Regions from separate parts of the Microbacterium endophyticum genome, predicted to be linked through region 1. Evidence: predicted binding sites of a transcription regulator. Region 1 holds the regulator's gene; the other holds the start of a gene.
The links. The regulator LexA, encoded in region 1, represses DNA repair genes until DNA is damaged. The targets are predictions, from matches to a motif close to TCGAACANNTGTTCGA.

Region 1 (5,985 bases):
GTAAGCGAGAGGGATGCCACGTGCCCGCAGGGCATCGCGGATGGCCTCTGCTTGCGACGGCGGCACGACGGCGTCGTCCGCGCCCTGCAGAATGAGCATGGGAGCGGTGAATCCGTCGACGTGAGTGAGTGGCGAACGCTCCTCGTACAGGCTCTCGGCATCAGGCAGCGGCCCGATCAGCCCATCGAGGTATCTCGCTTCAAAATCGTGTGTATCTGTGGCGAGGGTCCGAGCGTCGCCTACTCCGTAGCGCGAAATTCCTGCCGAAAAGACATCGGTGCGTGCGAGAGCTGACAAAACGGTCCACCCGCCAGCTGAACCGCCCTCTATCGCGAGTCGCCGTGGGTCTGCGTGCCCCTCAGCGGCGAGGCCGGCGGCAGCCGCGGCCACATCTTCCACATCGACTACACCCCACTGACCGCGCAGCCGCTCGCGATAGGCACGCCCGTATCCTGTCGAGCCGCCGTAGTTGACGTCGAGTACGCCGACGCCGCGAGACGTGAAATACATGATCTTCGACGACACAGCGCCGCCGACGTGACTCGTGGGACCGCCGTGCACAAAAACCACGTACGGCGGCAGCTCATCAGAAGGCGCCGACACGTTGGGATTCTGGGGAGGATAGTCGAACGCGTGCACAGCGCCGCGAGCGCCGGAGAATGAAACGGCGCGCGGCTGCGGCATCCATTCGTCTTCGGCTCCGGTGCTGCCGCCGGCGATTGCGCTGTACACCCCGGAATCGATGTCTACAAGCCAGACGCCCGATGAGACGCGCGCGCCCGAGCCGGTGATCAAAACCTTGGTGCCCCGGGAGTCCTCGACGTTGAGCTGAGACGACAGAGGTAGGTCGAGCTTTCGCGCGCTTGATGACTTGGGATCGACCACGACGACATCGTCGGAACCGTTCGTGCGAAGGCAAACGACTCGCCCGTCTTCTAGCGTCGCGAACCAGCGAGCGCCGAGAACCCAGAGCCCGCCCCCGGTGTCCGCGTCTGCGGGGGCGACTGGCTCGGGGGCATGACCAATTCGGTATCGCCACAGGTTCCAACGACCGGTCGGATCGTCGCAGAACGTGATCTCCGTCGGGCTGCTCCACACCGGCTGGAGCGGCGCGGAACCGCTGCCGCCGGCTACCACGATGGTCGAGCCGATGTCGGAGCCCGCAAGAGTCGTTATGCGAAGTGTGGTTTGGTCCCAGGGCATGTCGGGGTGGTTCCACGCTATCCAGGCAAGGAGGGTGCCATCCGGCGACAGGGCAGGCTGGGCCGCGAAATCAGAGCCGGATGCCAGCACGCGCAGTGCGTTCTCGCTGCGGGCAGCTGAGCCATCGAGGGGGATGCTCACGATGTCGCGTGCTGGCACTTTTCGTTCGGAAGTGTGACGCTCACGTACCGCAAGCAACACGTCAGCGTCGAAGCGAAGACCACCATAGCGGGCTCCCTCTTCGACAGGGGTCAGCGGGTATGGCGAGCTCCCAGGCTCCATCGCCCAGACACGATCGTCGGAACGTTCGCTGAAGAGAAGAATTCCGCTGGTTGTGACGGTCCACGCGCCGCCACCGTACTCGTGTACCCGGGAACGTGCATTCCACGGGGCAGGCAGGATGTCTTCGACCGCGCCGTTGACGCGTCGACGGCGTACGGTCGTGCGTCCGCCTTCTGCTGGGAGTCCTTGACCCCACCAGACGTCGTCACCAACGAACCGTGCACCGTCAAAACGAGCAGAAGATGTGGCTGCATCGGACGCGCTGAGTGGTGAAGGCCAGGAACCATACGGGAGTTGTTTCGGCACTTAGCTCTCCACTGGCGCGTCGACAGAAGTGACGCTCGATTCGGCGTCCGAAGGTTGGCGGCTCAAAAGAGACACGATAAGCCACGTCATCAGCCCGATTGCAGCGGTCAGGATGACATCGCCGAATGTGAGGGGGCGTAGGAAAAACAGGGTGAGAACGGTCAGAGCGATAAGGATAATTCGCACCAGAATTCGTTGCTGTGCGAGCCAGATCCCGAAAACGCCGGTGTTGAGGCCGCGGCGCTGCAGCCCTCGACGCGCACTCGTTGTTAGTGAGTCGCCCAGGGCGCGAGTGCGCACCGCGGGGCTCCACCTACCACTGAGCCAAGCGGCGAGGGCAACGACCACGCCAAGGAAAACGAGTACGAGCGCGGTATCCCGCATGCCTCCGACGACGATGAAATAGACGGACTGCAGGGTCGCCGCAGGTATTCCGATGGAGCCAGCGTTGAGGCCAATGACCACATTGGCACCAGTGAGGGTCGCTGCGAGCGCACCGGCACCGAGCGCAATACCGATTCCGGCACCCATGAGGGCAGTTGTTCGTCGCCGTGCGATCAAAATGCCGATAGCCAACATCGCCATGGCGGCGAACGGCAGCCAGTAGCCGACGGTTGCCGCGAGGTTGTAGACCGCACTGAGAGCTAGCAGTGCATCGGACTGCGCGATCACGATCGTCGTGTCGATCGCGGGGATCGCTGAGGCGAAACTGAAGCCCCTGTCGGTCATTCGGGTCTTGAGTTCTTCGATGATTGGTCCGAGTTGGATGCCGAGCTGACCTTTGTCGTCTATCGAGACTGCTCCCGACCCATCGTTGGTCGCCACCGCTACCAGCGATTTATGGCTTGCTTCTAGTGCTGTCCGCCACACAGAAGAAAAGGCATCAGAGCTAACGATCTGCGAAATCGACGACTCGATGAGGCTCTTTACGCCAGCAGCTGCGGGAGCGCGAAGAAGATCGACCGCGCTGCTTGCCGCTGCCGGAAGATCCAGCGTGCTGAGTCCGTCGAAAAGATCATTCGTCAACCCATCGATATCTACGGCATTGTCGATTGCCGCCGTGGCCTGGTCGATGATCACTGTCTGAACTCCGGGATCATCGATCAGCGGGGCAAACGTCGACACGAAGCTGTCTTCGTCGACGAGCTGCACGCGTGCCCAGCTGCCAACGACAGACACTGGAATGATGACGGCCGCCATCGTGAGGCAGAGCGCCGAGATGAGTCCACGCCACCAACTGTGGCGTCGCTTCTCGCTGAAAGCATTCTGACTGCTCACGGTCAAAGAGCTATCTCGCAGTGACGCATTCTCGGCCTGCAACAGCGCGATCTTCGTTCGCAGCTCGTCAAGCTCAGTGGTCATGTGCTCAACCTTCCCCTGGTTGACGCCCAGACTAGCGATCTCTCGGTATCGCGCTACACCGCGCGGAGGATTGCGACGACTTTCCCGAGGACAACGGCCTCGTCACCGAGGATAGGCTCGAACGCGCTGTTACGGGGGAGCAGCCAGGTGTGGCCGTCACGCTGGCGGAATGCCTTGACCGTCGCTTCGCCGTCGAGCATCGCGGCCACGATGTCGCCGTTGTTTGCTGTTGGCTGCGAACGAATGACCACCCAGTCGCCGTCACAGATCGCGGCATCGATCATGGACTCTCCCGACACCTTCAGCATGAAGAGATCGCCCTTTCCGACGAGCTGGCGGGGGAGCGGAAAGATCTCATCGACCTGCTGCTCCGCAGTGATCGGAACACCGGCCGCAATCCGCCCCACCAGCGGGACAAGAGCGGCGTCGCCGACGGGCGGCGCTGAGTCGGCTGGATTCTCGCCGGAAACGCCGGGGAGATCGATCAATACTTCCATTGCTCGAGTCTTTCCAGCGTCGCGCCGCAGGTAGCCGCTCAACTCAAGTTGATTGAGCTGATGAGTAACGCTTGACAACGATTTGAGCCCCACGGCGTCACCGATTTCGCGCATGCTCGGCGGGTACCCGTGAGCGCTGATCGAGCGCTGAATAACTTCGAGAATCGCGATCTGCTTGTCGCTCAGGCTCTTGCGCCGACGGGTCTGCGGACGCTGTGCGCCGGCGGATGTGTCGCTCATGATGATGGCTCCCGTCTCGCGGCCGTCCGGCAGCGGTATTCGAATGTCGGAGGTTGGTGATGTGCTCCGTGTATCGAAACGGTATCCGTATTTGAGCCTGAACATGCACAACGTGCCGCGTGTCGCGTTCGATCGGTTTCCGAAGTAGTTGCAGCTTGACTGTTTTGTAAATCGAAGATAGCTTCGGAAGAGAAGTTCGTACTGAGTGCTCCTGGCCGAGTGCTCAGTACGAAACTTCCTCGCCAGATGGGAGTCAGAATGACCACGATCAGCGCATCACCTTTCTTGTCCACCGCGCCAGCCACGCGTCACACTGCAACACGCTTGCGTATGACGCAGCGCGGACGCCGCGTTCTGCTGTCGGTTGCTGCGACGCCGATCGCCGTCGCGTTGGCATTCGCGCTGCTCAGTGGAGGATCAGCGCTTGCTTCACGTGACAACGGTGCAGCTATTGGCACTTTCGAGACGATCACTGTCGCTACAGGTGACACGCTCTGGGCGATTGCTGAGGAGATCGCCCCGGCGGCTGATCCTCGCGATGTCGTCGATGCACTCATCCGTTTCAACTCGCTCGATGGCGCCGTGGTCGCGGCAGGTCAAACGCTCGCTATTCCGTCTGAATACTCCGCAGCGCAATAGCCGGGTACCTCGTCTCTCTCAACTTTGAAGAGGACCCGCGGTGCGGAAGTACCATAGAGCGGGTGAGCGTTCGTCTAGAAGACCTGCCCCTCCGCGATGACTTGCGCGGGATGACCCCCTACGGTGCACCTCAGGCGCCCCTCCCTGTGGCGCTCAACGTCAACGAGAACACGCACCCAGTCCCGGCTGATGTTGCTGATGACATCCTCGATTCGATTGCGCTGGCTCTTCGTGACATCAACCGGTATCCGGACCGGGAATTCACAGCACTGCGAGAAGGCTTCGCGGAGTATCTCGGTCATGGTTTGACCGCAGATCAAATTTGGGCAGCAAACGGTTCGAATGAAGTCCTGCAACATGTGTTGCAAGCATTCGCCGGCCCAGGACGAAGCGCAATGAGCTTTGCGCCCACATACTCGATGTACCCCTTGCTCGCCCGCGCTTCGGGGACAGCATGGGTTGCCGGTCAGCGGGATTCTGACTTTTCCCTGACCGCTCACAGCGCCGCATCGCAGGTGCGAGAGGCCGCACCCGATGTGGTCTTTCTCTGCTCTCCGAATAACCCGACGGGTACTCCGATGCCCCTCGACGTCATCGAGGCGGTATACGAGGTCGCTCCAGGGATTGTCGTTGTCGATGAGGCATATCAAGAGTTCGCTCCTCGCGAGGAACGATCGGCGCTGACACTACTGCCGGGTCGCGAACGACTCATCGTGTCGCGCACAATGAGCAAGGCGTTTGCGTTCGCTGGCGCGCGAGTGGGATACCTCGCGGCAGACCCGGCGGTAACAGATGCGTTGCGTCTCGTACGACTTCCCTATCACCTCAGTAGCCTTACGCAGGCTGCAGCTACTGCGGCACTTCGCCATGCACCGGTAATGCTGCAGATGGTCGACGAAATCGTGTCGCAGCGCGACCGTATTTCTGCCACCGTCGAGGCGCTCGGATATGAGGCACACGCTTCATGGACCAACTTCGTGCTCTTCGGCGGTGTCGAAGATACGTCCGTTACATGGCAGGCGCTCTATGACCGTGGCGTACTCATCCGTGATGTCGGAATTCCCGGTCACTTGCGGGTATCAGCAGGCACTGATGAGGAGACGACGGCATTCCTCGACGCGCTGGCGTCGGTACACTCAGGCTCATGACGTCCTCGACTCCCGTGGCTACTAGAACCGCCGCTGTGCACCGCGAAACCAGTGAATCTCATGTCGAGCTCGAGCTCGATCTCGACGGTAGCGGCCGCAGCGCGATTGACACGAGTGTGCCGTTTTTCGATCACATGCTCACTGCTTTCGCCAAGCACTCGCTCACCGACCTGACAGTGCGCGCCTCCGGTGATACCCACATCGACGCTCACCACACCGTCGAAGACGTGTCGATCGTTCTCGGGCAAGCCATCCGCACGGCCCTCGGCGATAAAGCGGGTATCTCGCGTTACGGTGACGCCCTCGTC
Region 2 (5,985 bases), 1.0 Mb from region 1:
CAGCTGTGCCAAGAGTGCGCCGCGATGAGCCACGCAAAGCGCGACGCCCGCACCGATCTCACGGGGAAGCGTGCACTGCTCACCGGTGGACGAGCGAAGATCGGTATGTACATTGCGCTTCGCTTGCTGCGTGACGGCGCGCACACCACGATCACGACGCGCTTTCCCCGCGACGCCGTGCGTCGATTCAGCAGCCTTCCCGATTCAGCGGAATGGTTGCACCGCTTGAAAGTGGTCGGAATCGACCTGCGTGACCCGGCCCAAGTGATCGGTCTCGCCGAAGATGTTGCCGCAGCCGGGCCCCTCGACATTCTGATCAACAACGCCACGCAGACGGTGCGCCGATCGACGGGTGCGTATCAGCCCCTCGTGGATGCCGAACTCGCACCGTTGCCCGACGGTCCGTTGCCCGAGCTCATCACCTTCGGGCACACGAACGACCGCCACCCGCAGGCTCTCGCGCAGTCGGTGACCTCGCACCCGATTTTGGCGGCGGCATCCGCTCGAGCCGAAGAACTGACAGAGCAGGCGATGGCTGCCGGGTCGAGTTCGCTCGAGCGGCTTGCTGCCGGTACCGCAATCGATGCCGGCGGACTCGTGCCCGACCTCCACGACATCAACTCGTGGACTCAGCATGTCGATCAGGTCGACCCGCTTGAAATGCTCGAAGTGCAGCTCGCCAACACGACGGCCCCGTTCATTCTCATATCGAAGCTGCGGCCATCCCTTGCCGCCAGCGACGGACACCGCAAATACGTCGTCAACGTCAGTGCGATGGAGGGCGTGTTCGGTCGCGGGTACAAGGGGCCGGGGCATCCGCACACCAACATGGCGAAAGCTGCCGTGAACATGCTGACGCGCACGAGCGCGCGCGAAATGTTCGAGTCGGATCGCATTCTCATGACCAGTGTCGACACCGGTTGGATCACCGACGAACGCCCGCACCCGACGAAGGTGCGATTGGCCGAGGAGGGCTTTCACGCGCCCCTCGACCTCGTCGACGGTGCAGCGCGCGTGTACGACCCGATCGTGCGCGGCGAAGCTGGCGAAGACGTTTTCGGCGTCTTCCTGAAGGACTACGCTCCGGGTTCATGGTGACAACCTCGTCGGCGGCGCGCAGCGACCGGGTGGCGGCAGCGCTGCTGCTGCTCGCGACAGTTGCCGCCGTGGTCTGGGCGAACGTATCGACGGGCGGCTACGAGGGCTTTTGGTCGACGAGCATCGATATCTCGGTGGGCGACTTCGGCGCCGAATTCACGGCGCACGAACTGGTGAACGAGGGTCTCATGACCTTCTTCTTCTTTCTCGTCGGCTTGGAAGTGAAGCGTGAGTTCACGATCGGTGAGCTGACCTCACGCTCGCGGGCGATCGTGCCGATCGTTGCGGCCATCGCAGGGCTCGCGGTGCCGGCACTGATCTTTATCGCGATCAACGCATCGAGTGGGTCCGCGCATGCGTGGGGCGTTGTCATCTCGACAGACACCGCGTTCTTACTCGGTGCCCTCGCACTGATTGGGCCGAAGCATCCGGCACGCCTACGCACCTTTTTGTTGACGCTCGCGGTCGTCGATGACGTTGGCGCGCTCATCGTGATCGCTGTGTTCTACAACGAAGGCATCAGCCTGCTGCCGCTGGCTATCGCCATTGTGCTCTTGGTTTTGCTTGCGTTTGTGCGCTGGTTGCCTGCTGGCACCGGCATCGCCTACGCCATTGGTGGCATCGCGCTGTGGGTCGCCGTGTCGGCGTCGGGTGTGCACGCAACGCTCGCGGGTGTTGCGGTAGCGCTTATCATTCCGGTGTTTTCGCCGCGTCGCGCCGAGGTCGAACGCACAGCCGACCTCACGCAGGCCTTCCGTGAGTCGCCGAACCCGGCGTATGCGTCTGCCCTGCAGCGCACGGTGCGAGGTGCGCTCTCGATCAACGAGCGGATCGACTCAGCGTGGCGGCCGTACATTCAGCTCGGGGTGCTGCCGATCTTTGCCCTCGCGAACGCAGGCGTCCACATCGACGTCGAGGTTCTGACAGCCGCCGTCACCTCGCCGATCACGTGGGGCATCATCGTGGCCCTCGTCGGAGGAAAATTCATCGGTATCACCGGTGCGACAACGCTCATGAAGCGCCTCGGCGTCGGCGAGCTCGCCCCCGGGCTCACCCTCCGACGTGTCGGCGGTGGTGCCGCACTGTCGGGCATCGGGTTCACCATTGCGCTGTTCCTTGTGCCACTGGCGATCAGTGACCCCGATCAGCAGGATCTTGCCCGGGTCGGGGTGTTGGCGGCATCCGTTATTGCCTTCGCTCTGGGCTGGGCGATCCTGTTCGTGGGCGACCGGTTGCGGCCGCCGCGGGCAGTTGGTGCCGTGCTCAACCGACCTGTTGACCCGGCACGCGACCACATTCGCGGGCCGGTCGATGCGCGCTACACAATCGTGGAATACGCCGACTTTGAGTGCCCGTTCTGCAGTCGTGCGACCGGATCAGTGGACGCCGTGCTCGCACACTTCGGCGAAGAACTGCGCTGGGTCTACCGGCACTTGCCGCTCAGTAGTGTGCACCCCCATGCCACTCTTGCCGCGCAGGCGGCAGAGGCTTCAGCGTTGCAGGACCGATTCTTCGATTTCGCACCGTTGCTGTTCGCACACCAAGACGAACTCGACGAAGATGGCTTGCGCCGACGAGCCGAAGAGATCGGGCTCGATATTGCGAGATTCAGCGCCGATCTGCATTCTGCCGACGCTGCTCGTCGAGTGGAAGATGATCGACTCGATGCCGAACTGATGGACCTACACAGCACCCCTACGTTCTTCATCGGCGAGAAACGCCACATCGGCCCGTACGATTCAGCATCGCTCATTCGCGCGATCGAGGGGCAATAGGCCGAAGGGCTAATGGGGGCGGGTGACGAGAGCCTGCACCGCGTTGAATGCGGCTGTTGGAGCCGGAAGAGCGAGAGCCTCTGCGCGCAGGTCCAACACGCGTGCGCGAGTTGCGGCATCCTCCATCAGCGCTCCCGCAGCCGATGCGATCAGGGCGGAATCCGCAGTAAGTGCGTTGAGGACAGTTCCCACACCAAGGTATTCCACGCGGTCACCTGTGAAGGGTTGATCGGCGCCCATCGGAAATACGATTTGGGGCGCACCGCCCGATACTGATCGCATGAACATGCCGCTACCTCCGTGATGAAGAACGACACTGGCACGCGGAATCAACGCTTCGAGATCGACGAACCTCTCTATGCGGATGTGCGCTGGCTGTCGTCCGAAGCGGGACGCATCGAGGTCACTACCGATTGTGACAACCGCTGGAACGTCGAGCGTGGCGAGGGCACCAAGAATGCGGTCGAAGAGATCCCCGGATTCGGTGTTGAATTCGGTTCCTAGCGTCGCAACTATTGACCCGTTCGGGTGGGGTTCTGGCCCGCGGTCAGGGCGCATCCACGTTGTGTGTGGAGGTGGCGGAAACTCCGCCGCACGCATTCTTGGCGCGAAAGGAATGACAAAGAGATCACCATGTAGCCTCAGCTGCGCGGAAAGTCCCAGATCGACGGAGAGTCGTCGCAGTGCGTCGCCGACACGGCTCTCGCGGACGAGTGCTCCTGATGCAATGACGGATACAACGACAACAGGAATCCCGGCTTCCGCACCTGCCGCCATCGCCCCAAAGTCGAGTTCGTCGCAGATGACAACGTCTGCTGTCGCGGCGCAGGCTGCAGCCGCTTCAAATGAGCTGAGTGCAGCGTCGCCAGCGAAATATTGAGCCACGACGTCGACCTCGGCCTCGCGGTTCACCGGTAGTAGCGAGGTGATCTGTTGGGCGGGAGACGAGCGACGATCATCGCGCGTCACGATACGGCGAAAGATGCCAGCCGGAGCCGCTTGGGCGCCAGACGAACGTCCGATCAGGGTGAGCTCATGCCCTGCCGCGGCCATCTCGCGCAGCAGCGGCATCTGCGGGAGTAGATGGCCCGCACCACCGGCGAAAGAGCAAAGAGCACGCACAGCCCAAGAATATGCGTCAATGATCAATGTTTCGGTGATCAGAACTTGCCTCCCCGTTGTGACGTGAGCCTGCGCGGAGGCGAAGGGTTCTGATCGATATCTCTCTTCTTCTTCTCCCCAAAAGTTTTTCAAGAAAGTTATCCACACCGGGGCTTTTCGGGCTGATTCGACGGGGTCAATGTCGGAGATATGTTCGATACTTGGAGCATGTCAGAGAACGAAACCGAGCAACAAGAAGCAGAAGCCCACGAGCTGTCTGCGTCCGTGGCGACGTTGATTTCGTTCGATCAACAGATCACTCAGATGCAGGCGGCACGCGCCGAGGTTCTCGCGAACATGGGACGCATCGCGCTTGCGCAGATGCGGCGGATGACATCGCGTGATTCACGTGATCGGGAGATTCCGATGCGTGCGGTTGCGGCAGAAGTTGGGGCGGCGTTGCGGTTGTCGGATCGCACCGCGCAGGCACGGATCGACGACGCGATCGAAGTGACTGGGGCGTACCCAGAGACGTTCGCGTCGTGGAGTGCGGGTCGCATTTCGGAGCGTCATGTGCAAGAAGTATTGCGGGCGGGCGTGAACCTCACGGATGCCGCAGCCAAATCCCGGTACGACCACGAAGTAGTGGTGGTCGCTGAGGTCGAGACCCCGGGCAGGCTGCGAGGCTTCGCTGCAGCACTTGCGGAGAAAGCACAGCCGCGGACGCTGCAGGAACGCTTCGATGATGCGAACGCGACCCGTACGGTGCGACTGTTTGATCTCGCGGATGGGATGAGTGCGCTGAACGCGGTGTTGCCGTCGGTGCAAGCGCATGGGATCTTCAACCGGCTCACGCAGCAGGCGCGGGCGTTGAAAGACTTCCGAGCGGGACGGTCGGACTACGGCACGAAACTTCACACCGAAGACGAGCCGGTGGATGATCGGCGGACGACGGATCAGATCCGCGCCGACCTGTTCTCCGACATGCTGCTGACATCAGTACCGAGCCTCGACCCACTCGCGGGGGATGACTGCGGCGGGCTGGGAGCGATCAAGGCGATCGTGCAGGTCACGGTTCCCGCGACGACGCTCGCGGGATCCTCATCGACACCCGCGGACCTATCCGGCCTCAGCCTGGTAGATCCGGAAAGTGCCCGGCGCCTCGCGGGTACTGCGCCGGGGTGGGATCGCGTGTTCACGCATCCCGTCACCGGAACCGTGGTCTCGGTTGACCGGTATCGACCGAACGATCAACTCAAACGGCAACTTCGGGCTAGGGATCAGCACTGCAGGTTCGTCGGATGCCGCATGCCCACCCACCGGTGCGATATCGACCACACAGTGGATGCAGCGCTCGGCGGGCCGACCCATCAACACAACCTCGCGCATCTGTGCCGAAGACACCACAGTTTGAAACACGCGAGCCGGTGGACGGTGAAACAACGCGGCGACGGAGTCCTCGAGTGGACATCACCGACCGGGCGCAACTACACGGATAAACCACCCGGCGTCGCATTCGAACCAGACCCGCCCACCTGACGGTATAGCGCCCACTTCTTCCCGGGTAACGCCCACCGCGTCAAGACTTAGACTGGAGTCATCCCCTGAACTCGCCGGGGAAACCGCTGCGCCCAGGAATTATCGTGTCATCAACGCCCGAACCCCGAACTTTCGAAGTTCGCCACGTGCAAATGGCGCGCGCCGCTTTCGCAGCGCTCGCTGCCCTGATGATCACTTTTTCGCCTGACCACTCGGCGTCGGTGGGGCTTAGCGTCTTCAGCGGGTTCGCCATCGCGACCGGCATTGTGCTGTTGCTGGCGTCATGGCTCGTCTATGCGGCCGGCACACGCTGGCCCGCAATCACGCTCGGTGTCTTCGCCGCAATCGCGGGAATGGCAAGTGGCATCGCGGGCCTACGCACCGCAACACTTTTCTTCAGCGTTGTCATCAGCTGGGCACTCGTGACAGGCCTCGTCGAAACCATCGCCGGATGGCTCGGCCGCAAGCGCGC

Region 2: the regulator LexA is predicted to act here: its motif matches at 4,177-4,192, upstream of G6N83_RS06465 (HNH endonuclease signature motif containing protein).

What each region holds. Positions count from the first base shown of each region.
Region 1 covers NZ_CP049255.1:392,692-398,676, reverse strand. The annotation lists gene G6N83_RS01925 (S9 family peptidase) at 1-1,791, opposite strand, end outside; gene G6N83_RS01920 (hypothetical protein) at 1,792-3,153, opposite strand; gene lexA (transcriptional repressor LexA) at 3,207-3,890, opposite strand; gene G6N83_RS01910 (LysM peptidoglycan-binding domain-containing protein) at 4,149-4,529, shown strand; gene G6N83_RS01905 (histidinol-phosphate transaminase) at 4,640-5,677, shown strand; gene hisB (imidazoleglycerol-phosphate dehydratase HisB) at 5,674-5,985, shown strand, end outside.
Region 2 covers NZ_CP049255.1:1,396,074-1,402,058, reverse strand. The annotation lists gene G6N83_RS06480 (SDR family NAD(P)-dependent oxidoreductase) at 1-1,098, shown strand, start outside; gene nhaA (Na+/H+ antiporter NhaA) at 1,092-2,873, shown strand; gene G6N83_RS06470 (glycosyltransferase) at 2,883-3,995, opposite strand; gene G6N83_RS06465 (HNH endonuclease signature motif containing protein) at 4,203-5,513, shown strand; gene G6N83_RS06460 (acyl-CoA synthetase) at 5,618-5,985, shown strand, end outside.